DNA from 3 places in the Acidovorax sp. FG48 genome. Region 3 is predicted to be linked to each of the others. Evidence: predicted binding sites of a transcription regulator. Region 3 holds the regulator's gene; each other region holds the start of a gene.
What was found. The regulator sigma-54, encoded in region 3, starts transcription at its own class of promoters, with help from an activator protein. The targets are predictions, from matches to a motif close to TGGCANGNAANCTGCTTT.
Positions count from the first base shown of each region.

Region 1: ACODSU_RS23735 (CmpA/NrtA family ABC transporter substrate-binding protein) is a predicted target of sigma-54. The motif match lies at 8,547-8,564, and genes of this name have one in related genera.
Region 2: ACODSU_RS21885 (ammonium transporter) is a predicted target of sigma-54. The motif match lies at 1,651-1,668, and genes of this name have one in related genera.

Region 1 covers NZ_JBMDJH010000028.1:27,098-37,587, reverse strand. Annotated here, with positions in the region: gene ACODSU_RS23770 (TRAP transporter substrate-binding protein) at 1-828, shown strand, start outside; gene ACODSU_RS23765 (DUF4148 domain-containing protein) at 987-1,280, opposite strand; gene ACODSU_RS23760 (DUF4148 domain-containing protein) at 1,366-1,656, opposite strand; gene ACODSU_RS23755 (CBS domain-containing protein) at 2,195-2,632, shown strand; gene ACODSU_RS23750 (tetratricopeptide repeat protein) at 2,689-5,115, opposite strand; gene ACODSU_RS23745 (ABC transporter ATP-binding protein) at 5,244-6,077, opposite strand; gene ntrB (nitrate ABC transporter permease) at 6,074-7,036, opposite strand; gene ACODSU_RS23735 (CmpA/NrtA family ABC transporter substrate-binding protein) at 7,100-8,344, opposite strand; gene ACODSU_RS23730 (ANTAR domain-containing response regulator) at 8,891-9,517, opposite strand; gene ACODSU_RS23725 (branched-chain amino acid ABC transporter substrate-binding protein) at 9,774-10,490, shown strand, end outside.
Region 2 covers NZ_JBMDJH010000022.1:25,970-36,459, reverse strand. Annotated here, with positions in the region: gene ACODSU_RS21895 (ABC transporter substrate-binding protein) at 1-329, opposite strand, end outside; gene ACODSU_RS21890 (sulfite exporter TauE/SafE family protein) at 591-1,349, opposite strand; gene ACODSU_RS21885 (ammonium transporter) at 1,701-3,053, shown strand; gene ACODSU_RS21880 (hypothetical protein) at 3,132-3,461, shown strand; gene ACODSU_RS21875 (antibiotic biosynthesis monooxygenase family protein) at 3,498-3,848, opposite strand; gene ACODSU_RS21870 (GMC family oxidoreductase) at 3,863-5,554, opposite strand; gene ACODSU_RS21865 (MlaE family ABC transporter permease) at 5,841-6,965, shown strand; gene ACODSU_RS21860 (ABC transporter ATP-binding protein) at 6,962-7,837, shown strand; gene ACODSU_RS21855 (MlaD family protein) at 7,837-8,805, shown strand; gene ACODSU_RS21850 (ABC-type transport auxiliary lipoprotein family protein) at 8,862-9,551, shown strand; gene ACODSU_RS21845 (NAD(P)/FAD-dependent oxidoreductase) at 9,628-10,490, opposite strand, start outside.
Region 3 covers NZ_JBMDJH010000016.1:14,025-24,514, forward strand. Annotated here, with positions in the region: gene ACODSU_RS19020 (dicarboxylate/amino acid:cation symporter) at 1-732, shown strand, start outside; gene ACODSU_RS19025 (DUF2214 family protein) at 905-1,351, shown strand; gene ACODSU_RS19030 (PsiF family protein) at 1,448-1,741, opposite strand; gene ACODSU_RS19035 (hypothetical protein) at 1,823-2,350, opposite strand; gene argS (arginine--tRNA ligase) at 2,462-4,276, shown strand; gene ACODSU_RS19045 (SPOR domain-containing protein) at 4,292-4,948, shown strand; gene ACODSU_RS19050 (thiol:disulfide interchange protein DsbA/DsbL) at 5,041-5,697, shown strand; gene lptA (lipopolysaccharide transport periplasmic protein LptA) at 5,805-6,464, shown strand; gene lptB (LPS export ABC transporter ATP-binding protein) at 6,521-7,282, shown strand; gene ACODSU_RS19065 (RNA polymerase factor sigma-54) at 7,282-8,880, shown strand; gene ACODSU_RS19070 (acyl-CoA thioesterase) at 8,961-9,443, shown strand; gene ACODSU_RS19075 (THUMP domain-containing class I SAM-dependent RNA methyltransferase) at 9,440-10,490, shown strand, end outside.

The sequences.
Region 1 (10,490 bases), on a different contig from region 3:
AAGATTCGCGCCATCGGTGCCGCCGCGCTGGGCTCGGACGTGCAGATGCAGCAGGCCCTGATCGGCGGCGCGCAGGAGATGATGGTGGGCTCTACCGCCACGCTGGTGGGCATCACCAAAGAAATGGCAATCTGGGACACGCCGTTCCTGTTCAACAACGCCAAGGAAGCCGACGTGGTGCTCGATGGCCCGGTGGGCCAGAAGGTGATGGACAAGCTGCAGGAAAAGGGCCTGGTGGGCCTGGTGTACTGGGAGAACGGTTTCCGCAACCTCACCAACAGCAAGCGCCCGGTCAACAAGCTGGAAGACATGGACGGCATCAAGCTGCGCGTGATGCAGAACAACGTGTTCCTCGACAGCTTCAAGACCCTGGGTGCCAACGCTGTGCCGCTGCCGTTCTCCGAACTCTTCACCGCGCTGGAAACCAAGACGGTGGACGGCCAGGAGAACCCCTACAACACCATCCTGTCGAGCAAGTTCTATGAGGTGCAGAAGTACCTCACGGTGACCAACCACGTCTACAGCCCCTGGATCGTGCTGGTCAGCAAGAAGTACTGGGATGGCCTGTCGAAGGCCGAGCAGAAGGTGCTGCTGGACGCCGCCAAGAAGAGCCGCGACTTCGAGCGCCAGGACACGCGTGCCGAGGCCGACAAGGCGCTGGCCGACCTCAAGGGCAAGGGCATGCAGGTCAACGAACTGCCCGCCGCCGAAGCCAACCGCATGCGCGAAAAGCTCAGTGCTGTGAACGCCAGCATTGCCGCCAACGTGGGCGAGGGCTTGTGGAAGGAAGTGCAGGGAGCCGTGGCCCAGGCGCGCGCTGGCAAGTAAGTCGGGGTGGACGCCATTGGCAGCCTTTGAGCTGTCGATGGTGGGCTTCGACCCATCCGTGTAGCGAAGCGCCATGAAAAAGGCCGAGGCCCCAACAGGGGCCTCGGCCTTTTGGCATTTGCAATCTTCCACCTGCACCGGAGTGCAGGCCGATCCAATTACAGGGAGCCGATTTCGCCGGAAGAGATCTGGCCGGTGCGCACGGCTTCAGCAGCCTGGGCACGCACAGCAGCACGGTCGGCCGTGGACTTGTAAGTCACCACACGCGAACCAGCGGGTTCGATGGAGCGGGTCTGTGCCACGGTAGCGGCTTCGGCTTGCACTTCAGCGCGGGTGCGGTTGGTTTGGAATTGGGTGGCGAATTGCGAAGCATCGGCTTCATCAGCCTGGGCACCAAAAGAGGCGAAAGCAGCCACCGCAGCGATGGAGAGGAAACGGGCAGCGTTGTTCATGATGAAACTCCTGTGAAATTCAAAAAATTGGGGACGATGTGTCTGGAATACGCGGTGGATGACGTGGTGGATTCAACGGGTTGAATCAGCCGCCTTCAGCGGGGCCCACGCGGCCAGTGCGCATGGCTTGTGCGGCAGCTTCGGCACGCACGGCAGCGCGGTCAGCCGTGGACTTGTAGGTCACCACGCGGGAGCCAGCGGGCTCTTGGCTGCGCATTTGCACGGCGGTGGTGGCTTCAGCGATCACTTCAGCGCGGGTGCGGCTGGTCTGGAATTGGGTGGCGAATTGCGAAGCATCGGCTTCGTCAGCCTGGGCGCCAAAAGAGGCGAAAGCAGCCACAGCGGCGATAGACAGGAAACGTGCGGTGTTGTTCATGATGGAAATCCTTGAAGTTAAAAAAGCGTCTCAAAAAAACCGGGTGAAGATCAGAAACGACTCGCTTCGCACCGGGTTCGGTGAGTCGCCTTGCGGGTTCGGCTCATCGATGGGATGAACTGTACGCCGGTGCTGTTCAGAGAAAAACCACTGAGTCGCGAACTAACTGTTCCAGTATTGGAAACAATCTTTCGGGCTGTCTGCCGTGTTTGCCGGCCTTCGGAACCGTGGCGGTTTGCCATGGAAACCGCTGGGCGCTGGCACACGGCAGATGCCGGAAAGAGGTGTGTGGTCGGTGCGGTGAACATGGGCTCCATCGTGCAGAGGCAGCCCGGGGGCGTCGTCTCGCCGCGGTTTCGCTTCTTTTCAGTTTGTTTCGCAGCGTGCGCTATGCAACGGCGCAGAAACATCCGTTGCGTTCGCCGCGCAACAGCACGCTCAAAAAGCGCCGCACATGGGGCTTGCGTGGGTTGCGCCCACGGGGCTTATGGGCTGAAATCTCTCTGTGCCTGTTTCCGTTTTCACGAGGGAGGTTTCCATGACCGCAGTCGCCAAGATTCTTCAGTCCAAACCCGACGCCACCGTCCACACCATCAGCCCTGCTGCCTCCGTGCTGGACGCCCTCCAGCTCATGGCCGACAAGGGCATTGGCGCGCTTATCGTGACCGAGGGCGCGTCCATCGTCGGCATCTTCACCGAGCGGGACTACGCCCGCAAAATCGCCCTCATGGGGCGCACCTCAGCCGTCACCCAGGTCAAGGATGTGATGACAACCGCTGTGATGTTTGTGCGCCCGGACCAGACCAGCGAGCAGTGCATGCAGCTTATGAGCAACAACCGCCTGCGCCACCTGCCCGTGGTGGACGGCGGCAAGTTGGTGGGCATGATTTCCATCGGCGACCTTGTCAAGGACATCATCTCCGAGCAGAAATTCATCATTGAGCAGTTGGAGAACTACATCACAGGAGGACATTGACAGAAGTCAGCCCGCCCTCCCACTAAGGGCCAGAAAAGCCACTTCCGTCACTGCATTCAGACGCTCATATGCTGTGAAGGTGACACCAAAATGGTTTCGCACGGTAAACCTGACTGGTGGCGTTCCATCATCACGCGATATGCGGCTTCCAAGTCGTGGGTGAATCGTTTTCCGTCGAAGAGAGGCGACGACAGGCGCTGCCCTTGGAGCTGCGTTCGGTAAGCTGTGAGTGTTTCTCGATGGTTTGCGAGATGAATGGCGGTGGCTTCGTATTGTTGGGGTGTCTGCACTATCAAGCTTTCAAGACCCACCGCAGTCAGCAGGCTGGCAGCCACTCGGGCAGCGAACGACTGCCCCGCCAGCGTCAGCACCGGCAAGCCTGTCCACAATGCATCGCTGGCCGTGGTGTGGGCGTTGTAGGGCAGGGTATCCAGAAAAAGGTCTGCTGCACTGTGGCGGGCCAAGTGCTCGTCTGCCGGCAGACGCGCCGCAAATACGAGGCGGTCTGCGGGAACGCCGCGGCGCTCGGCTTCCTTCCGCAGATTGTCAGCTGCAGCATCGTTGTCCTTGAAAAGCCACAAAACACTTCCCGGTACTGCTTGCAGGATGCGCATCCAGCTGTCGAAGGTATCTGGCAGGATCTTGTAGTTGTTGTTGAAGCAACAGAACACGAATGCGTCCTCTGGCAGGCCCAATTCGGTGCGCGTGAACTGGCGTGAGGAGATCACCCGCTGGCTGTTGTTCACTTGGTAGCTGTGCGGCATGTAGACCGGCTTTTCCGTGAAGAATCGCTGCTTGTCTGATGGAATGACGATTTCATCCGCGATGACGTAGTCCATGTAATCCGCGCCAGTGGTGCCCGGATAGCCGAGGTAGCTGACCTGGATGGGGGCGCAGCGTTCGGCAAAAAGGCCCAATCGCCCGTCCATGGTGAATCCCTTGAGATCTACGGCGATGTCAATGTTCAGCGACCTGCTCAGCGCTGCGGCTTCCTTGTCCGTCAAGCCGCTGATGTCGTGAAATCCATCCACACTTTGGACCACTTTTTCTCTGGCAGCGTCATAACGTTGAGGTCCCAGGGAGAAGGCATGTATCTCGAACCGTCCTCGATCGTGGCTGTCCAGCAGTTCCATCATCAGGTGCGTGGTGGCATGATGAAAATAGTCGGCGGAAAAGTAGCCGACACGGATTTTCCCCGGCGCGCGCCGGGGAAAATCGACCAGTTGCGCTTGCCGTGCATTCAGATGTTCAAGGTGTGCCTGCGCAATCCGCAGATGCGTCTCCGGACTGTCCAGCATGGCCAGAAACGGGAAAGGATTGCGTTGGTTTTCGATGGCGATCCCACCCAGTTCCTCCCTGCGTTTCTGAAAATCTTGCCAGTCACAAATCTGCATCTGGATGGGAAGCAGTGTGGATGGATCGGTGTCGCAGGCCTTCAAATTGGCGATGGCTTGGGGAAACCGCTTCAAATCAATTTCCGATGCAGCTTTTGCAAAACGCGCAGCATGCAGCTCGGGGTCGATAGACAAGGCCTTGTCGAAATTTCCAATGGCATCCTCGTGCCTGCCCAGGGCGGCGAGAGCGCGGCCGCCCACCGTGTAGGCCACAGCGTTTTCCGGGTCGCCTGCCAGTGCGCGTTCCACCTGAGCGATGGCGTCCTTGAACCGTCGAAGGTCGATCAGGCAGTTGGCATGGTCCAGAAGCAATGCCGGCGTTGGCGGGAAGGTCTCCGAGGCGTTTTTTAGTAGCAGCTCCGCTTCGGGGAGCAGGCGTTGCTTGACCAATGCGCGGGCTTTGGTACTCACCGCATCGGGGTAGTGGGGCTGAATCGACAGCGCCTGGTTGGCGTGGCCAATGGCCGCGTCGAACTGGTCCAGGGCGATCAGGGTTTTGGCGAGATTGTTGTGGGCCTTGGCATGCTGAGGGGTGCCCTGCAATACTTTTTCGAAGCAACGGGCCGCCTCTTCAGGGCGCTGGAGCTCCAGCAGGGCTATGCCGCGGTTGATCTGAATTTCCGGATGATCAATGCCTACCGAAGCCAGGGCCTCCGCATCCTGCAGCGCTATGTCATAGCGGCTCGCCTTGACCAGCAACGCCAACCGGTTGACGCGTGCTGCCGGCATGGCCGGGTTCAAGGCCAAAGCCTCGTCGATGCACTGAAGTGCTTCGTCGGTGAGGCCACATTCCGCCAGAGCCAGCGCCAGATTCACATGGACGCCAGCATCTTGGGGCAGTAGCCTTCGGGCTTCGGTCAGCAGCTCTTTGGCTTTCGCAAAAGCACTGCTGGAGAGTGCGACCACTCCCAGCATGTGCAGGCTGCCCGCATGCTCAGGTTTTTTTCGCAGGATCTGCTGATACAGGTTCGCGGCATTCTGAATTTGCCCTCCCCGATGCAAGGCCAGCGCCTGCTGGTACGCCTGATCGATATTGAAACTGTTGCCTGATGCGGGCGAGCGCGGGAAAAATGGGAACTGCGATGCCATGGTGTGACGCGGTGGTTCACAAAAAAGTTGCTACCGGACGCCGTAAGCAGGCGGCGCGGGGAGGCTGAATTGTGCAGTACCACCGGCGGTCACGCCGATTCGCGAGTGAGCCAAGCGTTGGGTCGGGGTCAGGCCGCCTTCTCGACATGCCCCTGCCGGGTGTACAAAAAGTCGATCACCGCCTTGCGGTAGTGCACATACTGCGGGTCCTCGGCCAGTTCCACGCGTTTGCGGGGGCGCGGCAAGTCGACGGTCAGCACCTCGCCAATCGTGGCGGCCGGGCCGTTGGTCATCATCACGATTTTGTCGGACAGCAGCACGGCCTCGTCCACATCGTGGGTCACCATCACCACGGTGCTTCGGGTGCGTGCTACGATCTCCAGCAACTCGTCCTGCAGCTTGGCGCGGGTCAAGGCGTCGAGCGCGCCGAAGGGCTCGTCCATCAGCAGCACCTGGGGCTCCATGGAGAGCGCCCGGGCAATGCCCACGCGCTGCTTCATGCCGCCCGAGATTTCGCCGGGGCGCTTTTGACCCGCGTGGGTCAGGCCCACCAGTGCCAGCGCGGCATCGGTGCGGGCCTTGAGCTGGGCCTTGGTTTCCTTGGCGCCAAAAACGCGCTCCACAGCCAGGTAGATGTTGTCAAAGCAGGTGAGCCAGGGCAGCAGCGAGTGGTTCTGGAACACCACCGCGCGCTCCGGCCCCGGGCCCTTGATCTCCTTGTTGGCGCACAGCAGCGCGCCGTTGGTGGGCGTGGTCAGGCCCGCGATCAGGTTGAGCAGGGTGGACTTGCCGCAGCCCGAGTGGCCGATGAGCGCCACGAACTCGCCCTTGGCAATCGTCAGGTGAATGTCGCGCAGCGCCGGGAACAGGCCCTTGGCTGTCCTGAAGGTCTGCTCGACGCCGTGGATCTCGATGAACTTGGTGCTTATGGAAGGGTGGGTGGATGGAGCTGTCGTGTTCATGCTTTCACCTCTTCAAACGTAAATGCGGTGGCCAGCTTGATGAGTGCAAACTCCAGCAGCAGCCCGACGATGCCGATCACGAAGATCGCGATGATGATGTTCTTGACGTTGAGGTTGTTCCACTCGTCCCACACCCAAAAGCCGATGCCCACGCCGCCGGTCAGCATCTCGGCCGCCACGATCACCAGCCATGCGGTGCCCACGGCCAAGCGCACGCCGGTCAGCATGTAGGGCAGCACGGCGGGGAAGAGGATCTTGGTGGCGATCTTCCACTCGCTCAGGTTCAGCACGCGGGCCACGTTCATGTAGTCCTGCGGCACGCGCTGCACGCCCACGGCGGTGTTGATGATCATGGGCCAGATGGAGCAGATGAAGATGGTCCAGATGGCGGCCGGGTTGGCGCCCTTGAAGACCAAGAGGCCAATCGGCAGCCAGGCCAGGGGCGACACAGGGCGCAGCAGGCTGATCAGCGGGTTGAACATGCGCGACAGAAAGCTGAAGCGCCCGATCACGAAGCCCGCCGGAATGCCCACCAGTGCCGCCATGCCAAAGCCGATGGCCACGCGCTGCAGGCTCATCAGCACGTTCCAGCCCACGCCCTGGTCGTTGGGGCCGTTGCGGTAGAAGGGGTTGCTGAACACCTCCAGCGCCTGCTGCCAGGTGTCCTTGGGGCTGGGGATGCTGCCGCCCGTGGTGGTGGAGACCACCGCCCACAGGCCGACGAGCAGGCCCAGGCCACACAGCGGCGGCAGCACGGCCAGCCAGAAGCTGCGCGAGAGGGCCGACCAGTCGCGGCCAGTGGACGCCGTGGCGGGCGCTGCAGGTGCCTTGGGTGCAGATGTAACGGCTTTTTGGCTTCTTACGCTAGTGGATGTTGTGCTTGCAGCTACAGTATTCATAGCATTCTGTGCGGCCACGGGGGCTGCATCCAACGGGGAGTGAAAGACGGCACTGACCATGGTTTTCTCCTGTGCAGGGCTGGCTGGCGGGGTGGTCGGGCGGGCGCTGGGGCAGGGTTGCCGTCAGGCCTTGATCTTGAAACCGTCGGCGTACTTGGCGGGGTCCTTGCCGTCCCACACCACGCCGTCGATGAGCTTGCTGGTGCGCAGCACATCCTTGGGCACGCTGATCTTCATGGCACTGGCCACTGACTTGTACAGCTCGACCTGGTTGACTTCCTTGGCCACGGCCAGGTAGTCGGGGTGGCTCTTGAGCAGGCCCCAGCGCTTGTGCTGGGTCAGGAACCACATGCCGTCTGACAGATAGGGGAAGTTCACCGCGCCGTCGTTGAAGAACTTCATGTGGTTGGGGTCGTCCCAGGTCTTGCCCAGGCCGTTCTGGTAGCGGCCCAGGATGCGCTGGTTGATGGCGTCCACACCGGTGTTCACATACGCCTTGCCGGCCACGGTCTCGGCCATCTTCATCTTGTTGGACAGGCTGGCATCGATCCACTGGCTGGCTTCGAGTACGGCCATCATCACGGCGCGCGTGGTGTTGGGGTACTTCTTGACGAACTCGGCCGTGGTGCCCAGCACCTTCTCGGGGTGGTCCTTCCAGATGTCCTGCGTGGTGTTGGCCGTGATGCCGATGCCGTCCATGATGGCGCGGTGGTTCCAGGGCTCGCCCACGCAAAAGCCGTCCATGTTGCCCACGCGCATGTTGGCCACCATCTGCGGCGGCGGCACGGTGATGAGCTTGGCGCCCGACAGCGGGTTGATGCCCGCAGCCGCCAGCCAGTAGTGCATCCACATCGCGTGGGTGCCGGTGGGGAAGGTGCCCGCAAACGTGTATTCGCGCTTCTCGCTGGCCATGAGCTTGGCCAGGGATGGGCCGTCCACCGCACCCTTGTCGGCCAGGGCTTTGGAGAGGGTGATGGCTTGGCCGTTGTTGTTCAGGTTCATCAGCACGGCCATGTCCTTCTTGGGACCGGCGGTGCCCAGGTGCACGCCATAGACCAGGCCGTAGAGCACGTGGGCAAAGTCCAGTTCGCCGTTGACCAGCTTGTCGCGCACGCCGGCCCAGCTGGCTTCCTTGTTGGGGACGATGGTCACGCCGTATTTCTTGTCAAAGCCCAGCACCGAGGCCATGACCACGCTGGCGCAGTCGGTCAGCGGGATGAAGCCGATCTTGACTTCCTTCTTCTCGGGGGCGTCGGAGCCCGCTGCGTGGACGAGTGCGCGCAGCGCGGGGCTTACACCCACAGCGCCCACGGTGGCGGCCTGCAGCACGGTGCGGCGGTTGAGGCTGGTTTTCAACAGATCGGTCATGGGGCATCCCTGGTGGCGTGAAAAACAAAAAAGGCGTCCTCACACCGCGCCTGGCTGGCTGCATCAAAGCAACGCCGGGAGCGGGTGGGGACGCCTTTGTCCGTGGTGGAGCCTGGAACGGGTCCGGGGCTCCTTGCCAGCACCGGCCCGCCGTTGGGTCAGTGCTGTCAGTGGTCAGACCTGCATTGGTCTTGCACTGTGCAATGCAAAGCGCGTGCCAGCGCGTGTTGCGCCATGTTGGAGCGCTGGATGCTATGGAATGGATAGCTGTTTGCGCTTGATCGATAAGCGCTACACGCCTGCGGGGCTTGCGGTAGGAGCGTTTGTGTTGCGATGAGGGTGGTCGCACTGCCTTTGTGCGGCGCACCATTTGGGAGGGACCTTGGAATTGGGCGCGGCCTAGGCGAGGGATGCCAAGCAATGGCCGCCGAGCCGCGTATGCGGCGCTTCGCTTGCGTGCGAGGGCATCGTCCCCCTTCCCGAATGACGCAGTCATTCGAGAGAAGGGGGAAGCGGCGCAGCCGCTCAGGGGGTAGTTCTCTGGTTTTACCCCAGCAGATCCATCACATCCAGCATGCGCTGCGCCACATCCACCAGCTTCAGGCCCTTGTCCATGGCCGTCTTTCGCAGCTTTTCGTAGGCGGCCTGTTCGGTCAGGCCCTGGCGCTGCATCAGCAGGCCTTTGGCGCGGTCGATGGTCTTGCGGTCGCGCAGCTCGGTCTTGGCATCGGCCAGCTCGGCACGCAACGCCTGTTCGTGCTGGAAGCGGGCCATGGCCACGTCCAGGATGGGCCGGATGCGCTGGGGTGCCAGCCCCGCCACGATGTAGGCAGACACGCCCGCTGCCACCGCATCCTTGACGTGCGAGGTGTCCTCATCGTTGGTGAACATCACGATGGGGCGGCGCTCGTCGCGCGTGGCCATCACCACATGCTCCAGCGCGTCGCGGGCTTCGCTCTCGGCGTCCACGATGATCAGGTCGGGCTGCAACTGGGCGATGCGCTCGCTCAGGAACACATCGGCGGGCAGCGTGGCCACCAGGTTGAAGTTGTTCTCCAGCAGCCCGATGCGCAGCGCCCGCGACCGCTCCGCCTGTTCCACGGCGTGTTCGTCGTCAGGGTCGGCGACTGCCAGATCCGGGGCCACCACCACGATGCGCAAAGCCTCATTCATACCGGCGAGGATAAGCAATTTTTACGCCACAAATTGGTGCGCCGGGGTGGTGCACACCCTCCGAGGGCCCTTGCAGCCCCCCTGCGCTCCGGGTTATCCCGGCCACAGGCCCGCTGCGCCTCGCGGTACTGGCCGCCGTTGCAGGGCCTGAAAGTTGCTAATACTGACACCGTGGGAGGGCATACCCGGTAGCCCGCCCAGCAGGGCGTCGCATATACATCTGCACACACAGTCACACTGAAATGGAGTTTTTTGCATGAACAAGCACATCAACCGGCGCCGCTTCTCGGCCAGCATGGCCTTGACCGCAGTGGCGACTGCCGCACTCCTGACCGGATGCGGCAAGGTGCCGGACACCATCAAAATTGGTGTAGCGCAGCCCCTCTCTGGCCCGCTGGGCGCCCTGGGGCAGGATCTGCTCAACGGCGTGAAGCTGGCGGTGGATGAACTCAACAAGTCCGGCTATACCGTGGACGGCAAACGCGTGACGCTGGAGGTCGTGTCCGTGGACGACAAGGCCGACGCCACCACCGGCAAGGCTGTGGCGCAGCAGCTGGTGGATGCGGGCGTGGTGGCCGTGGTGGGCCACCTCAACTCGGGCGTGAGCATCGAGACCGCCCCCATCTATGCCGCCAAAGACATTCCACAGATCGCCATCTCGACCAACCCCAAGTTCACGCAGCTTGGGTTCCCTACCACGTTCCGCATGGTGGCCAACGACACCCTGCAGGCGCGCGCCATCGGCTCGTTTGCCGCCACGCAGCTGGGCGCCAATCGCTACGCCGCGCTGGACGATGGCACGCCCTACGGCAAGGGCCTGGCCGACGGTGCTGCCGCGCAGCTCAAGGCCGAGAAAAAAGAAGTGGTGGTGCGCAAGTCGTTCGACGACAAGACCGTGGCCTTTGACGAACTGGCTGGTGAACTCAAGGCGGCCAATGTGGAGGTGATCGTCTCGACCCTCAACGACTTCCAG
Region 2 (10,490 bases), on a different contig from region 3:
AAGGTCACGGCCTTGGAGCGCTCGTCGGTCACACCGTGCGAGGCGATCACGGCGTCCCAGCGGTTCTGGCCCAGGCCGGTCAGCAGGGCGTCAAAGCCCAGCGTCTTCCATTCGAGCTTCAGGCCCATCTTCTTGACCACCAGCTCCGCCACTTCCACCTCAAAACCTGTGAGCTTGGTGCCTTCAAAGTAGTTGAAGGGGGCGAATTGGCCCTCGGTGGCCACGATGATCTTGCCGTCCTTCTTGATTTCGTCCAGCGTGCGGGCCTGGACGGCGAGGGCAGCGCACAGCGCCACGGCGGTGACAACGGCAGACTTGAAAAATTGCATGACAGGTTCCTGTGGGGGTGGTTCAGGTACAAAAAATCCGGCCTGCGGGTAGGCAGGCCGGAGCGGGTGGATGCGGACATCGCCATTGGCGATGGGCCTCGTCATCAAACGGAAACGTGCGGAAATTATAGGACGCGCGTTCACATTCGGGCCATGCAGGGCAACCCCGATGACCTCGGGGCGCCCTGGTGGTAGGCCGTGCAGCGCTTTGCAAGTTGGGTGCCACCCTGGCAAGCGACGCCTGGAGCGTGAAGAGCAGGCCTACCGCAGGAAGGCGTCGTACCCCGTCTTCAGTATCAGCGTGCTCACCACCACGATGAAGATGCCCCGCACAAAGCCGGTGCCATGCTTGAGCGCCATGTGTGTGCCCAGCAGGCTGCCCAGCACGTTGGCCACGGCCAGCGTCACCGCAAAGTGCCACCACACATGGCCCTTGGCGGCAAACAGCGCAATGGCAGCAATGTTGGTGGCGCAGTTGAGCAGCTTGGCCGAGGCCGATGCATTGAGAAAATCGTAGCCCAGCAGCCGCACGAACAAGAAGACGAAGAAACTGCCCGTACCCGGGCCAAAGAACCCGTCGTAAAAGCCGATGAGCACGCCAATCAGGCACGCGGCAATCACCTCGGCCCGGCCGGCAAACCGGGGGGTGTGGTGCCGCCCCAGCTCCTTTTTGGCCAGGGTGTAGAGCAGAACGCCCAGCAGCACCAGGGGGAGCAGCTTGCGCAGGAAGTCGGCCGACACCACGGTGACGGCCCACGCGCCCACGAACGACCCGGCAAAACCGGCGGCTGCGGCCGGCAGCATAGCCGACCAGCGGATCTGCACCTTGCGGCTGTATTGCCAGGTGGCCATGGCGGTGCCCCAGACCGAGGCCGCCTTGTTGGTGCCCAGCAGCGTGGCCGGGGGCGCGCCCGGAAAAGCCGCAAACAGCGCGGGCACCATCACCAGTCCACCGCCTCCCACGATCGCATCCACAAAGCCCGCGAGCAGCGAGGCCAGGGTCATCAAAATCCATTCCATCGCAGGATTGTCGCACCGGGCCTGCTATCGATTCAGGACCGCTCGGGATCGAGCGGGCAAGAAAAAGGCGCTGGGATCGCCAGCGCCTGAAAGGGTGTACACCTCGTTGGGTGTTTGGACTGTATTGTTGGTAGAAAGGTTGTCTCCTCGGGCCCCTCGCTTGGCACACCGAAGCGCGCTTTCGAGTGCCGCAACTGTAACGGCTGCACCCTGCTGGTGCATTGGGGGTTTCCCGCCCCCCGTTGTTGGGCGCCGAACGGCTTTTGGGGGCTTGCTCTGCCCCGATTCGGTGGCAACCGGCTGGCATGGCTCGTGCAACGCGCTTGTAACAAATTGCGAAAGGGAGCGTGCATGCGTGCAGTCAACCACCGGGTGTTTGCGGTCGTGTCGTTGTGTCTGGGGCTGTGCACCTGCGCGCTGGCCCAGAGCGTGCCAGAGGCTCCCGCCATAGCGGCGCCCCTCACACGCCCCGCCCTGGTGGCCCAGGACACGGTGAATGCGGCCCACACCGGCTGGATGATGACCTCCACTGCTCTGGTGCTGCTGATGACGCTGCCCGGCATTGCGTTGTTCTACGCAGGCATGGTGCGCAGAAAGAACGTGCTCAACACCATGGCCTGCGTGGTGGCCATCGCGGGGCTGGTCAGTCTGCTGTGGTTTGCGGCGGGGTATTCGCTGGCGTTCACACCCGGCAGTGCCTGGCTAGGGGGCTGGGACCGCGCCGGCTTTGCCGGGCTCGACTTTCAGCTGGAGGCGGGCAAGCTGGCCGTGAGCCACATTGCGCCGCTGATTCCCGAGTCGGTGTACGCCATGTTCCAGCTCACCTTCGCCATCATCACGGCCGCTCTGCTGGTGGGCGCGTTTGTGGAGCGCATGCGGTTCTCGGCCATGCTGGTCTTCATTGGGCTGTGGACGCTGGTGGTGTACGCGCCCGTGGCGCACTGGGTGTGGGAGCCCGGGGGCTGGCTGGCGCAGATGGGCGCGCTGGACTTTGCGGGCGGCTCGGTGGTGCACGTGAATGCGGGCGTGGCAGGGCTGGTGTGCGCCTGGTTTCTGGGCCGCCGCGCGGGGTATGGGCGCGAGCCGTTTGAACCCTACAACCTGGGGCTCACCATGGCGGGCGCGGGCATGCTGTGGGTGGGCTGGTTTGGCTTCAACGCAGGCTCAGCGGTGGCGGCCGATGGGCGCGCCGGGCTGGCCATGGCCGTGACGCACCTGGCCGCTGCAGCCGGGGCGCTGTCGTGGATGCTGGGCGAGTGGGTGGTGCGCGGGCGCCCGTCGCTGCTGGGGCTGTGCTCCGGCCTGGTGGCGGGGCTGGTGGCCATCACGCCCGCCGCCGGTTTTGTCACGCTGCGCTCGGCCGTCGTGATTGGTCTGGTGGCCGGGCTGGCCTGCTACTGGGGCGCCACGGGGCTCAAGCGGCTGCTGCGGGTGGATGACTCGCTCGACGTATTTGGCGTGCATGGCGTTGGCGGCATCGTGGGGTCGCTGCTGACAGGCGTGCTGGCCAGCAAGACCGTGGGAGGCGCTGCGGGCAGCCTGCTGACCCAGGCCATCGGCGTGGGCGCCGTGGCGGCCTACAGCCTGGTGGTGACGGCCGCGCTGCTGTGGGTCGTCAACTTTGCGATGGGCCTGCGGGTGGACGAGCAAAGCGAGCAGACCGGGCTGGACATTGCCCAGCACCGCGAGCGCCTGGGCGGCTGAATGTGTCGCCGCGTCCTGTGATGTGCGGGCCAGCGAATGCAGTCCGATGGATGACCCCAATGCAGTAAGGAGCCGAACATGTCCGATTCCGACAAGCTGGCGATTGCCGCCCACCTGCATGTGCTGTTGCGGCGCAAGACAGGGCGCGTGACCGATACCGAATGGATGGCGGCCAACGCGGACTACGCGCAGGAGATCGTGCGGTTTGCGCGCCAGCGCGCCACCGAAGACAACGCGCCCGACTTGGCCGAATGGGCCGACCGCCTGGAGCACGCCCTGCACGCCAGCCCGCCGGCCGCTCAGCGCCGACCGCTGCTGGACGCCGCGGCGCAGGCGGTGCGTGCGCGCCCCGCACCGCCCCCCGAGCCAGCCCCCGAGGTGCCGCGCTATGTGGGTGGCATCCGCTGACCTGCCAAGCGGCTTCTGCGCCGCGACTTGAAAAAACTAGTGGGGCGCAGTGCCCTGTGTGAACAGCGCGGCCGTGGGCAGCAGCCCGGCGAGCTGGTTGTCTCCGTAGGTGCGCAGCACCTGAGCAATCACCACCTGGTAGCCATTGAGCCACTGCGCCTGCGCGGCCTTGGCTTTCAGGTGCGCGGGGTGCTGCATCAGCGTTTGCAGCGCCTCCAGCGACTGCCAGTAGTACACGTTGGATACCAGGCCGTTGCCGGTGTCCGTCCACGACTCCTCGCCCAGGTAGCCGTCGATAGCGCGTGCGGCGGTGGCGATGGCCTCGTCCAGACGGTGGAAGGCGTCGTCGAACTGCTTGGCCGCAAAGATGAAGGTGGAGGAATACATCGGCGCGATGGTACTCACGCCGCCCGCCGTGCCTGGATGATCCACTCCGCCGCCTTCTCCGCCATCATCAGCGTGGGCGAGTTGGTGTTGCCGCTGGTGATGGTGGGCATGGCGCCCGCATCCACCACGCGCAGGCCGGCCACCACACCACCACGCCCATCGCGCACGCGCAGTTGCGCATCCAGCACGGCCATCGGGTCGCCGTCGCGGCCCATCTTCGTGGTGCCCACGGGGTGGAAGATGGTGGTGGCAATGTCGCCCGCCAGGCGCGCCAGGTCTTCGTCGCTTTCAAACTGCACGCCGGGCTTCCACTCCTGCGGCTGGTACTTGGCCAGCGCGGGCTGGGCCACGATGCGGCGCGTGACGCGCAGGCTGTCGGCCGCCACCTGGCGGTCTTCGGGCGTGCTGAGGTAGTTGGGCGAAATCGCTGGGGCGGCCTTGAAGTCGGCGCTCTTGATGTTGACCGTGCCCCGGCTGGTGGGGTTGAGGTTGCACACGCTGGCTGTGAACGCCGGAAAGCTGTGCAGCGGCTCGCCAAACGCATCGAGCGACAAGGGCTGCACGTGGTATTCGATGTTCGGGTAGGGCTGGTCAGGGCTGCTGCGGGTGAAAGCGCCCAGCTGCGAGGGCGCCATGCTCATGGGCCCGCTGCGTTTGAGCGCGTACTCAAGCCCGATCTTGGCCTTGCCCACCAGCGAGCTGGCCATGGTGTTGAGCGTCTGCACGCCCTGCACCTTGAACACTGCGCGGATCTGCAGGTGGTCTTGCAGGTTGGCGCCCACGCCGGGCAGGTCCACCTTCACCTCCACGCCGTGCTGGCGCAGCAGCGCGGCGGGGCCGATACCCGACAACTGCAGTAGCTGGGGCGAGTTGACGGCGCCTGCGCTCAGGATCACCTCACCCGTTGCGCGGGCAGTGACCATCTCGTGCCCGTCCCACACCAGCACGCCGGTGCAGCGCTGGCTGCCGTCGGGCTGGGTTTCGAGGATGAGCTTGGACGCCTGTGCGCTGGTCCACATCTCGAAGTTGGGGCGCCCGTAGCAGGTGGGCCGCAAAAACGCCTTGGCGGTGTTCCAGCGCCAGCCGCTTTTCTGGTTGACCTCGAAATAACCCACGCCTTCGTTGCTGCCGCTGTTGAAGTCGTCGGTGGCCGGGATGCCGGCCTGCTGCGCGGCGTGGGCAAAGGCGTCGAGCACATCCCAGCGCAGGCGTTGTTTTTCCACCCGCCATTCGCCCGTGCTGCCGGTGGACTTGTTGCCGTGCAGGCGTTTGAAATTTTCGTTCACACCCCCGGGCTGGTCCAGGCGCCAGTGGTCTTCGTGGCGGCGGAAGTAGGGCAGGGCGTTGTCCCAGCGCCAGCTGGCGTCACCCGTCAGTTCGGCCCACTGGTCGTAGTCGCGTGCTTGGCCGCGCATGTAGATCATGCCGTTGATGCTGCTGCAGCCGCCCAGCGTCTTGCCGCGCGGGTAGCGCAGGGTGCGGCCGTTCAGGCCCGCGTCGGGTTCGGTGTTGTAGAGCCAGTCGGTGCGCGGGTTGCCGATGCAGTACAGGTAGCCCACGGGGATGTGGATCCAGTGGTAGTCGTCCTTGCGGCCCGCTTCGATCAGCAGCACGCGGTGGCGGCCGTCGGCGCTCAGGCGGTTGGCCAGCAGGGAGCCGGCCGTGCCCCCGCCGATGATGATGGTGTCAAACGTGGTGTCGCTCATGGAGAAGGGGCGGTGCCGATCAAGGGTGGTAACGGTGGGCCATTGTGCGGATGGGGCAGGCCCTGTCGATAGGGTGTGTGCCTATTGCTACATTTTTAGTAGCTGCTGGTGCTTGTAGTAATTGCGCTTGGCGTCGATTTGATAATAATTACACGCTTCGCCGCCTGTCTGTGCTTGACAGGCTGGTGTCCGACAGCGCGTGCAGGATTCGCTCCGCTACCATGCACGCTCTTCCTTGCTGCTTCTTGACGACCCTATCCCTGCGACTGCCCTGGTGGCCTGACCCATGACCGACCACGCCCCCCACATCGTTCGCGCCGATACGCCCCAAGGGCCGTGCGCGCAGCTGCGTGGGCGCTGGGGCGCGGCCGAGCTGGGCAATGCGAAGCAGTGGCAGGCCGTGTCGGACCAGCTGCGTGACGCACCGCCTGCCCCTACTCTGGGCTGGGACCTGCGAGAGCTGCAGTGGCTGGACCATGTGGGCGCGCAGCTGCTGTGGAACCACTGGCAGCACGCCTGGCCCGCCCAGCTGGCCTGCACCGACAGCCAGCGCACCATGCTCACGCGCGTGGCCCAGTTCACCTGCGTGGCACCGCCGCCCGAGCCCTGGCGCCTGGGCGAACAGATCGACCACCTGGGCGTGCTGGTGCTGCATGGCGTGGACCACGCCCGCCACCTGCTGGAGATGGTGGGCCAGCTGGTGCTGGACCTGGGCCGCCTGGCGCGTGCGCCGCGCAAGGGGCCGTGGCGTGATGTGTCCGGTCACCTGTACCGCATGGGCGCCACGGCGCTGCCCATCACGGCGCTGGTGGGCTTCCTCATCGGGGTGGTGCTGGCCTATCTGATGAGCCTGCAGCTGCGGCAGTTTGGTGCCGAGTCGTTCATCGTCAACATCCTGGGCATCTCGCTGATCCGCGAGTTGGGCCCCATGCTGGCGGCCATTCTGGTGGCGGGCCGCTCGGGCTCGTCCATTACCGCGCAGATCGGTGTGATGCGCGTGACCGAAGAGCTCGATGCCATGCGCGTCATGGGCATCCCGCACGGGTTCCGGCTGGTGATGCCGCGCACGCTGGCATTGGCGCTGGCCATGCCGCTCATCAGCGTGTGGACCACGTTGGCCGCGCTGGCAGGCGGCATGCTGGCGGCCGACATCTCCATGGACATCTCGCCGTCGTACTTTGTGCAGGCACTGCCTGCTGCGGTGAAGATCGGCAACCTGGGCCTGGCCATGGCCAAGTCGGTGGTGTTTGGCGCGTTCATTGCGCTCATCGGCTGCCACTGGGGCCTTCGCGTCAAGCCCAACACCCAGAGCCTGGGCGAGGGCACGACGGCGTCGGTGGTGTCGTCCATCACCATGGTGATCATCGTGGACGCGCTGTTTGCGGTCGCCTTCAAGAACATTGGCATATGACTGAGCGCATCGCCAAGCCCGAACACATCGCCGTCGCGCCCGGCGAGCCGCCCATCGTGGACGTGCAAGGCCTCTGGACGCAGTTTGGCAAGGGCGATGAAACCTTCACCGTGCACCAGGACCTGAACTTCACCGTGCAGCGCGGCGAGATGCTGTCGCTGGTGGGGGGCTCGGGCACAGGCAAAACGGTGCTGCTGCGACAGATCCTGGGCCTGGCCCGGCCCACGCGCGGGCAGGTCACGGTGCTGGGCCGGCCTGCGTCCGAGATGGGGCGCGAGGGCGCGGCCAGCCGGGTGGGCATGCTGTTCCAGCACGGCGCGCTGTTTTCGGCCTTCAACGTGCTCGACAACGTGGCCTTTGCGCTGCGCGAGCAGGGCACGCTGCCGCCCGAACTGGTGCGCGACGCCGCACTGGTCAAGCTGCAGATGGTGGGGCTGAAGCCCGAGCACGCCACGCGCATGCCGGCCGACCTGTCGGGAGGCATGGTCAAGCGTGTGGCACTGGCCCGTGCGCTCATCATGGATCCGCCGCTGCTGCTGCTCGATGAGCCCACGGCGGGCCTGGACCCGAGCAGCTCCGACGATTTTTGCGCGCTGCTGCGCGAGCTGCGTGCAGCGCTGGGGCTGACGGTCATCATGGTCACGCACGATCTGGATACGCTGTTTGCACTCAGCACCCGCGTGGCCGTGCTGGCCGATAAAAAGGTCATCGTCACCGGCCCACCGCACGAGGTGGCGCACTTTTCGCACCCGTTCATCGAGCACTTCTTCATGGGCGAACGTGGCCAACGGGCCATGGCGCCCGTGCCTTCTGTGCAGCAGGCTCCGGCGCAGGTCGCCACACCGCCCGCGCCCCACAAGGAACACCCCTGATGGAAAACAAATCCCACGCCCTCGCCGCAGGCATCTTTGTGCTGGTGGTCGCCGCTATGCTGGCGGGCCTGGCCGTCTGGCTCACGCGCGACAACGCCAACTACGAGCAGTACGAACTCTCCACCCGCGATGGCGTGAGCGGCCTGCAGCCCCAGGCCGCCGTGCGCTACAAGGGCGTGGCCGTGGGCAAGGTCACGCGCATCGGCTTTGATCCGCAGGTCAACGGCAACGTGCTGATCCGCATCGCCGTCAACGAGCAGGCGCCCATCAGCCCCACCACCTTTGCCGTGCTGGGCTACCAGGGCGTCACCGGCCTGGCCCATGTGCTGCTGGACGACGCCGAGCAGCCCTACCCCGAGCTGCCCCCCGGCCCCAGCGGGCTGCCACGCCTGCCGCTCAAGCCCTCGCCGTTTGGCAAGCTGGCCGAACAGGCGCCGGCCATCCTGGGCCAGGTCGAAGAGGCCACGCGCCGCATCAACCAGCTGCTGGGCGACGGCAACCAGCAAAAGCTCACCGAGGCGCTGTCCAACATCGGCCAGGCCGCAGGCAGCGTCAACACCCTGACCCAGCGGCTCGATGCCACCGTGTCCCAGCGCCTGGACCCGGCCCTGGCCGCGCTGCCGCCCCTGGCCAGCGACGCGCGCCAGACGCTGCAGTCGCTGCAGCAGGCGGGTGCCAGCGTGTCCGCCCTGGCGGTGGACCTGGGCAAGACCAACCAGCGGCTCAATGCCGAGGGCGGCGCCATCGACCAGATCACCGTTGGCACCCAGTCCCTGGCGCGGGCGGCGGACCAGTTCAGCACCGCGACCCTGCCACGGGTGAACCGCGCGGCCGACGACACGGCCCGCGCCGCCCGCCAGATGGGCCGCGCGGCGGGGGGCATCAGCGACAACCCGCAGCTGTTCATTTACGGCTCGGGCCGCATCCCGCCCGGGCCGGGTGAGCCCGGTTTTGGTAGTGGCCGATGAGGGGTGTCTCTGACCGCGCCGCATGGGCAGCGTGGGCCTTGTGAGGAATGAATGTGATGACTATCAAAAAAATAGCAACCAAGGCATATACATCTGGCGCTACCGCCCTGTGGGGTTGTGGGTTGGCCGCAGTGCTGGTACTCACGGGCTGCTCGGCCCTGCCGGCTGCCCCCACCCGCCCCGTGCTGTATGACTTTGGGCCCGGCCCGCTGGCCACCGTGCCCACCGACCGGCGCGCGCCCCTGGCGCCGCTGGCGCTGGCCGACATGGATGCGCCCGGCCTGCCCGAGGGCGGCAACGCCGTGCTGTACCGCCTGGCCTATGCCGACGCCCAGCAGCTGCGCCCCTACAGCCAGGCCCGCTGGAGCCAGCCGCCCGCGCAACTGCTGCAGCAGCGCCTGCGCGAACAACTGGGCCTGCGCCGCGCCGTGCTCAAGGCCGACGACGGCGCCGCCCAGGCCCGCGAACCCGCCCAGGGCAACAAGCTGCCCTTGGTGCTGCGCACCGAGCTGGAGGAGTTCAGCCACCTGTTCACCAGCCCCAGCGACAGCGCGGGCGTGGTGCGCCTGCGCGCCACGGTGGTCGAGCTGACTCCGTCAGGCGAATCCCTGCGCGGACAGCGCGTGTTCATCGTGCAGCAGCCTGCCAAGTCGGCCGATGCGGCGGGCGGCGTGGCCGCGCTGGCAGCGGCGTCAAGCCAGCTGGCCGGGGAGCTGGCGGCCTGGGTGGAGCAGGTGGGGCAGTAACGCCCCAGGTCTATGTAGCCCGCATCTGCCAGCGGGCGCCAGCCTTGGCCGTGGCGCCACGCAGCGCGGCTGGCCGTCAGGAGCCGGGCGGGGAAGGGGATGGGGGCGTGGCCTCATGGCGTTCAATGCCTGTCACCACCCGCGCATAGCGCGCAAAGCTCCAGTACGCCCAGGCCCAGTCCAGCAACACCACCAGCCGGTTGCGAAAGCCGATCAGGAAGTACACGTGGGCAAACAGCCAGAACAGCCACGCAAAGTAGCCGGAGAACCGCACTGGCCCGGCGGGCGAGGTGAGGTCCACCACGGCAGAGTTGCGGCCGATGGTGGCCAGATTGCCGTAGTCGCGGTAGCGAAACGGCTGCGTGGGCTGGCCCGCCAGTCGGCGAAGGATGTTGGCTGCGGTGGCGCGGCCCATCTGCTTGGCGCCGGGCGACACGCCGGGCACGGGCGTGGGCTCGTGACCGGGGGCGTGGCTCTTGGCGGCTGCCAGGTCGCCAATCACGCTGATCTCGGGGTGGCCCGTCAATGTCAGGTCGGGCTCCACTACCACGCGGCCCGCGCGGTCGGTGCTGGCGCCTGTGGTGTCTGCCAGGTGGCGGCCCAGGGGTGATGCGGCCACGCCCGCTGCCCACACAATGCATTTGCTATTTATTTGATAGCTATTTACGCTGGATGTACTAGCGCTTGCGGGTGATTCGACCTTCAATCCATCACTGTCGATGGCGGTGACACGCGCGCCCAGGCGCACGTCCACGCCCAGCTTCTCCAGTTGCTCCTTGGCGCGCTGGCTCAGGGTCTCGGGCATGGCCTGCAGCACGCGTGCACCGCCTTCGAGCAGGATGATCTTCGCGCTCGCGGGGTCGATGTGGCGGAACTCGCCAGGCAGCGTGTGGCGCGCAATCTCTGCCAGCGTGCCGGCCATTTCCACGCCCGTGGGGC
Region 3 (10,490 bases):
GCCATGGCGTTCACCATTGGCAAGTTTGGCCTGGGCTCGCTGGTCAACCTAGCGTGGCTGGTGGGCTCGTTCTATGTCACCTCGCTGCTGTTTGTGGTGGTGATCCTGGGCTTGGTGGCGCGCCTGTGTGGCTTCTCGGTGTTCAAGCTGATCCGCTACCTCAAGGCCGAGCTGATGCTGGTGCTGGGCACTTCGTCGTCCGAATCCGCCCTGCCATCGCTGATGGAAAAGATGGAAAAGGCGGGTTGCAGCAAGTCGGTGGTGGGCCTCGTGGTGCCCACGGGCTACTCGTTCAACCTGGACGGCACCAACATCTACATGACGCTGGCCGCACTGTTCATTGCCCAGGCGACGAACACCGAACTGACGCTGGGCCACCAGGTGGCGCTGTTGCTGGTGGCGATGCTGTCGTCCAAGGGCGCGGCGGGCGTGACGGGCGCGGGCTTCATCACATTGGCCGCCACCCTGGCCGTGGTGCCCGAAGTGCCGGTGGCCGGCATGGCGCTGATTCTGGGCGTGGACCGCTTCATGAGCGAATGCCGATCGCTGACCAACTTCATCGGCAATGCCGTGGCCACAGTGGTCGTGTCCCGCTGGGAAAACGCGCTGGACCAGGACCGCTTGGACGCGGCGATGAACGGCCATCCGCTGCCGCTCGCGGTGTCTGCGGCCTCAGCCCCTGTGGTGCCGGCGGATGTGCCTGTGGCGACGGTGGCGCGCACCGTGGCTTGATGGCGGGTACTTGCTGAATCAGCGCTGCCAGCGGCGCGGGCTTTCGTGCCCGCGCCGCTTCTTTTTGGAGCGGTCAGGCCCGCGCCATCGCGCACAATGGTGGCTCTGCCGGATGGCACTGTGAGCGCTTGGCGCAGCGCAGGGGCCTCGGGCGCTACAAGGAATCTGCACCATGACCCTCGAAGCCATCCTGGCCGCCTTTCACCTTCTGGCCATCCTGACCTTTGTGGTTTTTTTATCCAGCCAGGCGGCGCTGTGCCGTATCGAGTGGCTCAATGCTGCCGTGGTCGAGCGCCTGGCCCGCTTGGATGTGATCTACGGTGTGGCCGGGGCCGTGATGATTGGCAGCGGCCTGGCCCGGTTGATCTGGGGCGTGAAGGGCGCCTCGTGGTACCTGTCGCAGCCCCTGTTTCACATCAAGATCACCCTGGTGCTGGCCATGGTCGTGCTGTCGTTTGTGCCTTCGGCTGCGTTTCGCCGCTGGCGCCAGAACCTGCGCAGCACTGGCGCCCTGCCGCCCGCCGCAGAAGTCGCGCGGGTGCGCCGTCTGGTGATGATCCAGTCGCATGTGCTGCCCGTGGTGGCCGTGATCGCGGTGTTCTGGGCGCGCGGCTGGTAAGCGCAAACACCCCCCCATAAAAAAGCCCGCCTGGCTGGATGCCGGCGGGCTTTTGCTTATCGAGCCCGGTGAGGGTGCACCGGGTGTGAACTTACTTCACTTCTTCAGGCACTCGCTCATGAAGGCCTTGCGCTCATCGCCCTTGAGCGTCTTGGCCTTGGCGTCGGCGTTGCAGGTTTTCATCTTGTCCTGCTGGGTGGCGGGCTTGTTGCTCAGGCAGGTCTTCATGAAGGCCTTGCGCTCGTCGCCCTTCATGTCTCCAGCGTCCTTGTTGCAGGTCGCCATCTTCGATTGCTGTTTGGTGGGGGCCTTGGCGTCTTCGGCGGCGTGAGCACCCGCACCCAGTGTGAGGGCCAGGCCGAGTGCAGTCAGGGAAAGAAGCTTTTTCATGGAATCTCCTGGTGTGAATGCGTTATGGGGGGTCCCGACGGCATTGCACCATAGAACATGGCGTGCGACAACGCGCACAAGTCATGACAACCTTGTGCGGGGCTTGGTGGCCGCTGCCGCGTGAAAGGCTTTCAGTGTCGTCTGGATCTGCCGGGGGTCGTGCGCCAGCCCGCCGAGGGCAAACACCACATCCCCCCGTTGCTGCCAGCGTTTGAGTGTCTTGATGATCACGCCCAGCGCAGAGTCCTTGTGGCCAGGTCGCAACTTGACCAGGATCACGCCTTCGTAGTTGTCCAGGTGCACACGTTCCATGGCCTCCCAGGGCACGGTGTGCGGGTCGTCCTGGCGCAGGTCGGTGATGCCGGTGGCATCAATGACGATTGCCGGGTCTTGCTCCCGGTAGGCCTCCAGGGCAGACCGGCCCAGGGTTCCGCCCACGCAGAATGTGACCAACGCGGCACACAGGCAGAGGGCCGTGAACAGCCGGTCGTTCGATGCCAGAGCCCCATAGAGCGAGAACGCCAGGCATATCGCCATCAGCAGCACAAAAGGCACCTGAAACACCAGGGTCCAGCGGCGCCGGTAGAGCAGGATGGGTTGGGGCGGCATGTGCAATCTCCCGTTGAAAGGGCACAGCGACTTATTGTGCCTTTGGCTGCGGGACGCTACCCCGGCGGTGCGTCTGGCGCCCCGCCGCTGGCGGGCCCGTAAAATCCGCCGATGCTCACAGCCAAAAATGAATTGCTCGCTGCGCTCGCAGCCGAGCTGGAAAACCTGTCCCCCGGCGCTGGCGCCAAGGCAGCCTTTGAATCCCCCAAGGTGGCGGCCCATGGCGACTTTGCCTGTACTGCGGCCATGCAGCTGGCCAAGCCGCTCAAGCTCAACCCGCGCGCCTTGGGCGAGCAGCTCAAGGCTGCGCTCGAAGCCACGCCTGCTTTTCAACGCTGGGTGTCCGCCATTGAAATTGCGGGTCCGGGCTTTCTGAACATCCGCCTGCAACCTGCCGCCAAGCAACAAGTGGTGCGTGAGGTGCTGACGGCCGGTGAACGTTTCGGCTATCAGGCCAGCAACGGCCAGCAGGTGCTGGTCGAGTTCGTGTCGGCCAACCCCACGGGCCCGCTGCATGTGGGCCACGGCCGTCAGGCCGCGCTGGGCGATGCGATTTGCAATCTGTTCAGCACCCAGGGCTGGAAGGTGCACCGCGAGTTCTATTACAACGACGCGGGCGTGCAGATCGACACCCTGACCAAAAGCACGCAGCTGCGCGCCAAAGGCTTTAAGCCCGGCGACGAGTGCTGGCCCACCGACAGCGAGAACCCGCTGGCCAAGAACTTCTACAACGGCGACTACATCGCCGACATTGCCGAGGCCTTCAAGGCCAAGGCCACCGTGAAGGCCGATGACCGCGAGTTCACCGCCAATGGCGACGTGGACGACTATGACAACATCCGCCAATTTGCGGTGGCCTACCTGCGCAACGAGCAGGACAAGGACCTGCAGGCGTTCAACCTCCAGTTCGACGAGTACTACCTGGAGTCCAGCCTGTACACCAGCGGCCGCGTCGAGGCCACGGTGAACAAGCTCATCGCCAACGGCAAAACCTACGAGCAGGACGGCGCGCTGTGGCTCAAGAGCACCGACTACGGCGATGACAAGGACCGCGTCATGCGCAAGCAGGACGGCACCTACACCTACTTTGTGCCCGACGTGGCGTACCACATCGCCAAGTGGGAGCGTGGCTTCACCAAGGTCGTCAACATCCAGGGCACGGACCACCATGGCACCATCGCCCGCGTGCGCGCCGGCCTGCAGGCGGCCGATGTGGGCATCCCCAAGGGCTACCCCGACTACGTGCTGCACACGATGGTGCGCGTGGTCAAGGGCGGTGAAGAGGTCAAGATCAGCAAGCGGGCGGGCAGCTATGTCACGCTGCGTGATTTGATCGAGTGGACCAGCAAGGACGCGGTGCGTTTCTTCCTGCTCAGCCGCAAGCCCGACACCGAGTACACCTTTGACGTAGACCTGGCTGTGGCGCAGAACAACGACAACCCGGTGTACTACGTGCAGTACGCGCATGCGCGCATCCAGTCGGTGCTGCGCGCTGCTTTGGCTCATGCCCGTGGTGACACCCCGGAAGTGACTGGTGGGCAGCTTGAAAAGCTATCCAATGCGGATGCGCTGAATGAAGTCGGTGGGCAGGTCAGCGATTCGTCCCTAGCCAACGTGTGCGATTTGCTGGACCTCAGTGCTGCCGATCTTTCTCCACTTGAAGGCCCCCAGGCCCAGGCCCTGATGCTGCAACTGGCCAAGTACCCCGAGATGCTCACGGCCGCTGCCGAGGGCGAGGCGCCGCACGATGTGACCTTTTACCTGCGCGATCTGGCCGCCAGCTACCACAGCTATTACGATGCCGAGCGCATCCTGGTGGACGACGAGGTGGTGAAGAAGGCGCGCCTGGCGCTGGTCGCTGCCACCGCCCAGGTATTGCACAATGGCCTGGCGGTGCTGGGCGTGTCGGCCCCGGCCAGAATGTAAGCAGTTACTACCAATATGAAAAAGCAACAGACGGGCGGGACCATTGTCGGCTTCATCGTCGGGGTCATCGTGGGCCTGGGCGCGGCGCTGGCCGTGGCCGTGTACGTGACCAAGGTGCCGGTGCCGTTCCTGAACAAGGGCAACGGCCGCGGCGCGGACATGGACGCTGCGGAGTCCCAGAAGAACAAGAACTGGGACCCGAACTCGCCGCTGTATGGCAAGAACCCGGCCCGCCCCGCGGCGCCCCCGGTGGCCGCGGCTGCGTCAGCCCCTGCATCGGCACCGGCGCCCGAGGTGCGCGCCGCCGCATCGGCCGCCAAGCCTGCCGCGAGCAAGCCAGACGCCAAAGCCGAGGCCAAGGCAGAGAGCAAGCCGGGCGCAGACCCGCTGGGCGACTTGGCCGTGGCCAAGGCAGCCGCCAAGGGCAGCGTGGACCCGTTTGACTACTTTGTGCAGGCTGGTGCCTTCCGCACCCAGGCCGACGCCGACGCCCAGCGCGCCAAGCTGGCCATGCTGGGCTGGGAGGCCCGGGTGAGCGAGCGTGAGCAAAATGGCCGGGCGGTGTTCCGGGTGCGCATCGGCCCCTTCACCAAACGGGACGATGCCGAGGTGCTCAAAGAGAAACTCGACGGCGCCGGGCTGGAATCGGCGCTCGTGCGCGTGCAGCGCTGAAGCGCTTGCAAAAACGGCGCCACCGCCAGGGCTGAACTTTTTGTAAAGGGATGTCTCACATCCCGCATACCTGAACCAGGAGAGTCTTTGTCATGAAACGCCGTGAGTTTTCTTTGTCCGCCGCCTCGGCGGTTGCCGCTTCTGCCCTGACGCTGCCAGTGGCCAACCCTGCCATGGCGCAAGCCCGCCAGTTCAAGGAGGGCAAGGACTTCAAGCGGCTGGACAAGCCCGTCGCCCCAGACGCCCCCGCTGGCAAGGTCGATGTGATCGAGTTCTTCTGGTACAGCTGCCCCCACTGCAACGCCTTCGAGCCCACGCTGGACGCCTGGGTCAAGGCCGCGCCCAAGGACCTCTCCATCCGCCGTGTGCCCGTGGCATTCAACGCCAGCTTCGTGCCCCAGCAAAAGCTGTTCTATACGCTTGAAGGCATGGGCAAGCTCGAAGCCCTGCACGCCAAGGTCTTCCGTGCCATCCACGTGGAAAAGGCCAAGCTCGCCAAGGACGACGAAATCCTGGCCTGGGTGACCCAGCAGGGCGTGGATGCGGCCAAGTTCAAGGAGGTCTACGGCTCCTTCAGCGTGGCCAACCAGGTGCGTCGCGCCTCGCAGCTGCAAGATTCGTACGGTGTTGAGGGCGTGCCTTCCATGGGTGTGGCGGGCAAGTACTACACCGACGGCACGATGGCCGGCAGCATGCAGACCGTGTTGCAGGTGGTCGAATACCTGGCGGCCACGGCACGCAAAGCCTGACGATCTGCCGACCCTGTCGGCAAGTTGTCCGAAAGGCCCGCGGATGCGGGCTTTTTTTCGGGGTGGGTACCATCGGATGGCTACAATCATTGCAAGATTCGTGCCCTATGACCCACCGCCTACTCCCCTTCCTTGTGCTCGCAGCCCTGACCGGCCTTGCGGGCATGGCACATGCCGAAAAGGCAGACCGTGCCAAGCCCATGAACATCGAGGCCGACGCCTTGCGGCACGATGAACTCAAGCAGACCAGCGTGTTCTCGGGCCGCGTGGTGATGACCAAGGGCACCATCGTGCTGCGCGGCGCGCGGCTGGATGTGCGCCAGGACGCTGACGGCTACCAGTACGGCGTGGTCACGGCCGAGGCAGGCAAACGAGCGTTCTTCCGCCAGAAGCGCGACACCGTGGCGGGGGCGCCGGACGAGTTCATCGAAGGCGAAAGCGAAGTCATCGAATACGACGGCAAGGCCGACAACGTGCGCTTCATCACCCGCGCCGAACTGCGCCGCTACCGTGGGTCGGTGCTGAACGATGAGATCACCGGCGCCGTGATCGTCTACAACAACCTCACCGACGTGTTCACCGTCGATGGCCAGAAGGCGCCTGCGTCTTCGGCTGCGGTCGGCGACACCCCTGCGCCCGGTGGCCGTGTGCGTGCCGTGCTGGCACCCAAGGACCCGCCGCCTGGCGCAGCAGCCCCCGCCAAGGCGCCCGAGTCGCCCGCACCGGCGCTGCGCCCCAGCAACACCCTTGGCGGTGGCGCCAAGTGAGCGGGCCCGTGGTGAGTACTGGTCCCGAGACCCCGGCGACCCCTGCGAACAGCCGTCTGGGGCCTGATTCGCAGTCGGGCAGCCGCCTGGAGGTGCAGCACCTGGCCAAGTCCTATGGCAGCCGCAAGGTCGTCAAGGACGTGTCCCTGGAGGTGCAAAAAGGCGAAGTCGTGGGTTTGCTGGGCCCCAATGGCGCGGGCAAGACCACTTCGTTCTACATGATCGTGGGCTTGGTACGCAGCGATGCGGGTGACATCCGTATCGACGGCCAGTCCGTGGCCCACATGCCCATCCATCGCCGGTCGCGCCTGGGGCTGTCGTACCTGCCGCAAGAAGCCTCCATCTTCCGCAAGCTCACCGTCGAAGAAAACGTGCGCGCCGTGCTGGAACTGCAGCGCGCCGATGACGGCCAGCCGCTGTCGCGCGATGCCATCGAAGAGCGCCTGACGGCCCTGCTGCAAGAGCTGCGCGTGGACCACCTGAGGGCTTCACCTGCCCTGGCGCTGTCGGGCGGCGAGCGCCGCCGCGTCGAGATTGCCCGTGCCTTGGCCACCCAGCCGCGTTTCATCCTGCTGGACGAGCCCTTTGCGGGCATCGACCCCATCGCAGTGATCGAGATCCAGCGCATCATTGGCTTCCTCAAGGCACGCGGTATTGGTGTGCTCATCACCGACCACAACGTGCGCGAGACGCTGGGCATCTGCGACCACGCCTTCATCATCAGCGACGGCCGCGTGCTGGCGCAGGGCACGCCCTCCGAGATCGTGGACAACGCAGAAGTGCGACGGGTGTACCTGGGCGAACACTTCCGCATGTGATGAAGCCTGGACTGTCGCTGCGCGTCTCGCAGCATCTCGCATTGACCCCCCAGCTCCAGCAGTCCATCCGGCTGCTGCAGTTGTCCACGCTCGAACTGTCGCAGGAAGTCGAGCAGATGCTCGACGAAAACCCGTTCCTCGAACGCAATGCCGACGAAGCCCCGCGCGAGGAATTTGGCCTGGAAGCCGCCGACACGCCGGCACAGGCCGACGACTACAGCGCCGATGATGCTATGTTTTCAGGAGCTTCCAGCGTAAGCAGCACCAGCACTGAAAGCCAAAACGATGCTGAAATCTCCGGTGGGGGCTCGGACGAACCCGACTGGAGCGGCGACGGCACCGTCGAGATGGCGCCCAACGATGCCGAGTGGGGCGGCGACGCCCCGGCACGCACCCGCAACGACGCGGAAGGCGACGAGGCCGATGCCACCGAGCTGGCCCGCTCGCACGAATCGCTGACGGCCTTTTTGCACCGCCAGGCGCTGTCGCTGCGCCTGTCCGAAGTGGACACGGCCGCGCTGCGTTTCCTCATCGAATCGCTGAACGACGACGGCTACCTCGAAGAGCCGCTGGAAGAACTCGCCATCAGCCTCGCCGGGCCCGACGACCTGGAACAGATCGAAGAGCTGGTGCACCGCTTCACGGTGGCCCAGCGCCTGCTGCAAAGCCTGGAACCTGTGGGCGTGGGCGCGCGCAATCTGTCCGAATGCCTGACGCTGCAGCTCGCGGCGTTGGCGGCCGACGAAGACAGCGACGCCGACCCCGAGACCGTGCAGACCGCTCTGCGCATCTGCCAGCAGCCGCTGGAGATGCTGGCCCGCCGCGACATCCGCCGCCTGACGCAGCTGTGCAGCGAAGGTGGCGTGGCTGGAGAAGAGCGCACCCGCGCTGCCATGGCACTCATCGCCCGCCTGGAACCGCGCCCCGGCCGCAAGTTTGCCGACGTGGAGCGCAACATCATCGTGCCCGACGTCATCGTGCGCAAAGCCGGTCGCGCCAATGGCAGTGGCCAGCAGAACTTCATCGTGCAGCTCAACCCCGACGTGATGCCCCGCCTGCGCGTGCACGACATCTACGCAGGCGCCCTGCGCGGCCACAAGGGCGGCGAAGGCCACCAGGGCATGCAGCAGCGCTTGCAGGAGGCGCGCTGGTTCATCAAGAACATCCAGCAGCGCTTTGACACCATCCTGCGCGTCTCGCGCGCCATCGTTGAGCGGCAAAAGAACTTTTTCACCCACGGCGAACTGGCCATGCGCCCGCTGGTGCTGCGCGACATTGCCGACGAACTGGGCCTGCACGAGTCCACCATCAGCCGCGTCACCACCGCCAAGTACATGGCCACGCCGATTGGCACCTACGAGCTGAAGTACTTCTTTGGCTCCGGCCTGGGCACCGAAACGGGCGGCAACGCCTCCAGTACGGCGGTGCGCGCGTTGATCAAGCAGTTCGTGTCGGCGGAGAACCCGGCCAAGCCGCTGTCCGACAGCCAGATTGCCGAGATGCTCAAGGAGCAGGGCATCGAATGCGCACGCCGCACGGTGGCCAAGTACCGCGAGGCGCTCAAGATCGCGCCAGCGAATCTGCGCAAGGCTTTGTAGACGCGCGGCAGGTGGCGCTCTGCCCGCCAGCGCCGCCGTAGTCTTTTCTGTTGTTTCCGCATTACCCACCGCAGCCCACCATGGCCCGCATCGTCTTTGACCTTCCCCCGCACTTCGGCTTTGCCACCGAACTGCAGATCTACATCAGCCACGTGAACCAGGGCGGGCACCTGGACAACGCGCAACTGCTCAGCCTGGTGTCTGAGGCGCGCGTGCGCTTTTTCCAGTCGCTGGGATACCCGGAGGCCGATGTGGGCGGCCTGTCCATCGTGGTGGGCGACATCGTGGCGCAGTACAAGTCCGAAGGCTTCCACGGCGAAACCATGCGCGTGGAGATGGCGCCTGCGGACTTCAACCGCTACGGCTTCGACCTGGTGTTCTGCATGACCGAAAAAGCCTCGGGCCGCGAAGTAGCGCGCGGCAAGATCGGCATCGTTTTCATCGGCAAGGCCAGCCGCAAGGTCGCCCCTATCCCCGACTCCATCCGCCAGCTGCTGCTGGCCCGCGCGGGGGCGCCCGGTTCCCCCGCCGTGCCCGAGCGCGTATCCTCCCCATCGACATGAACCAACTCCAACTTTTCCTCCCTTGCGCCGCGGGCGTCGAGGGCTTTCTGGCCGACGAGGTGCATGGCATCACAGGCCTCACGGGGCAAGACCTGCTGGTGGGGCGGGGCGGCGTGCTGCTGCGCGCCTCGTGGCGCCAGGCCATGCAGCTCAACCTGCACAGCCGCCTGGCCCAGCGCGTGCTGGTGCAGCTGGCGCACCGTCCTTACCGTTCTGAAAACGACCTCTACAACATGGCCAGCGATGTGGCTTGGGAGATCTGGTTCACCACGCGCCAGACCTTCAAGGTCGAAGTGACGGCCCAGCACAGCCCGCTGCAGAGCCTGAACTTCGCAGGCCTCAAGGTGAAAGATGCCGTGGCCGACCGCTTCCGCCACAAGAGCGGCGTGCGCCCCGATGTGAACACCCAGTGGCCCGACGTGCGCATCCACCTGCACCTGACCACCGACGAAGCCACGATCTACATCGACACCTCGGGCGAGCCGTTGTTCAAGCGCGGCTGGCGCGAGGACAAGGGCGACGCGCCGCTCAAGGAAACCCTGGCTGCCGCCATGATCGCCGCCAGCGGGTGGGACCCGCACGGCGACAACCCCCAGCCCCTGTACGACCCTTGCTGCGGCAGCGGCACCATCGTGGTCGAGGCCGCGCAGATCGCCTGCCGCATCCCCGCAGGCATGCTGCGGCGCTTTGCGTTTGAAAAGCTGCTGCCGTTCCAGGCACATGTCTGGGGTGCTATCAAAAACGAAGCTGAAGGCGCAATATGTACTAGCGCTGTACCCATATTTGGCAGTGATGTGGCCTTCCGTATGGTTGATTTTGCGCAGCGCAACGCCGAGCGCGCGGGCGTGGCCCAGGCCGTGCAGCTGCGCGGGGGCGACGCCCTTCAGCGCATGCCGCCCTGCGACCAGCCCGGCGTGATGCTGCTCAATCCACCCTATGGCGAGCGCATTGCTGCAGCCGGTACCGCCGGCCGCAACGCCAGCGAGCGCGCCGCCGACCGCGCCCAGGGCCTGGCTGTGGGCCGCGAAGAGGCGCAGACCGAAGACG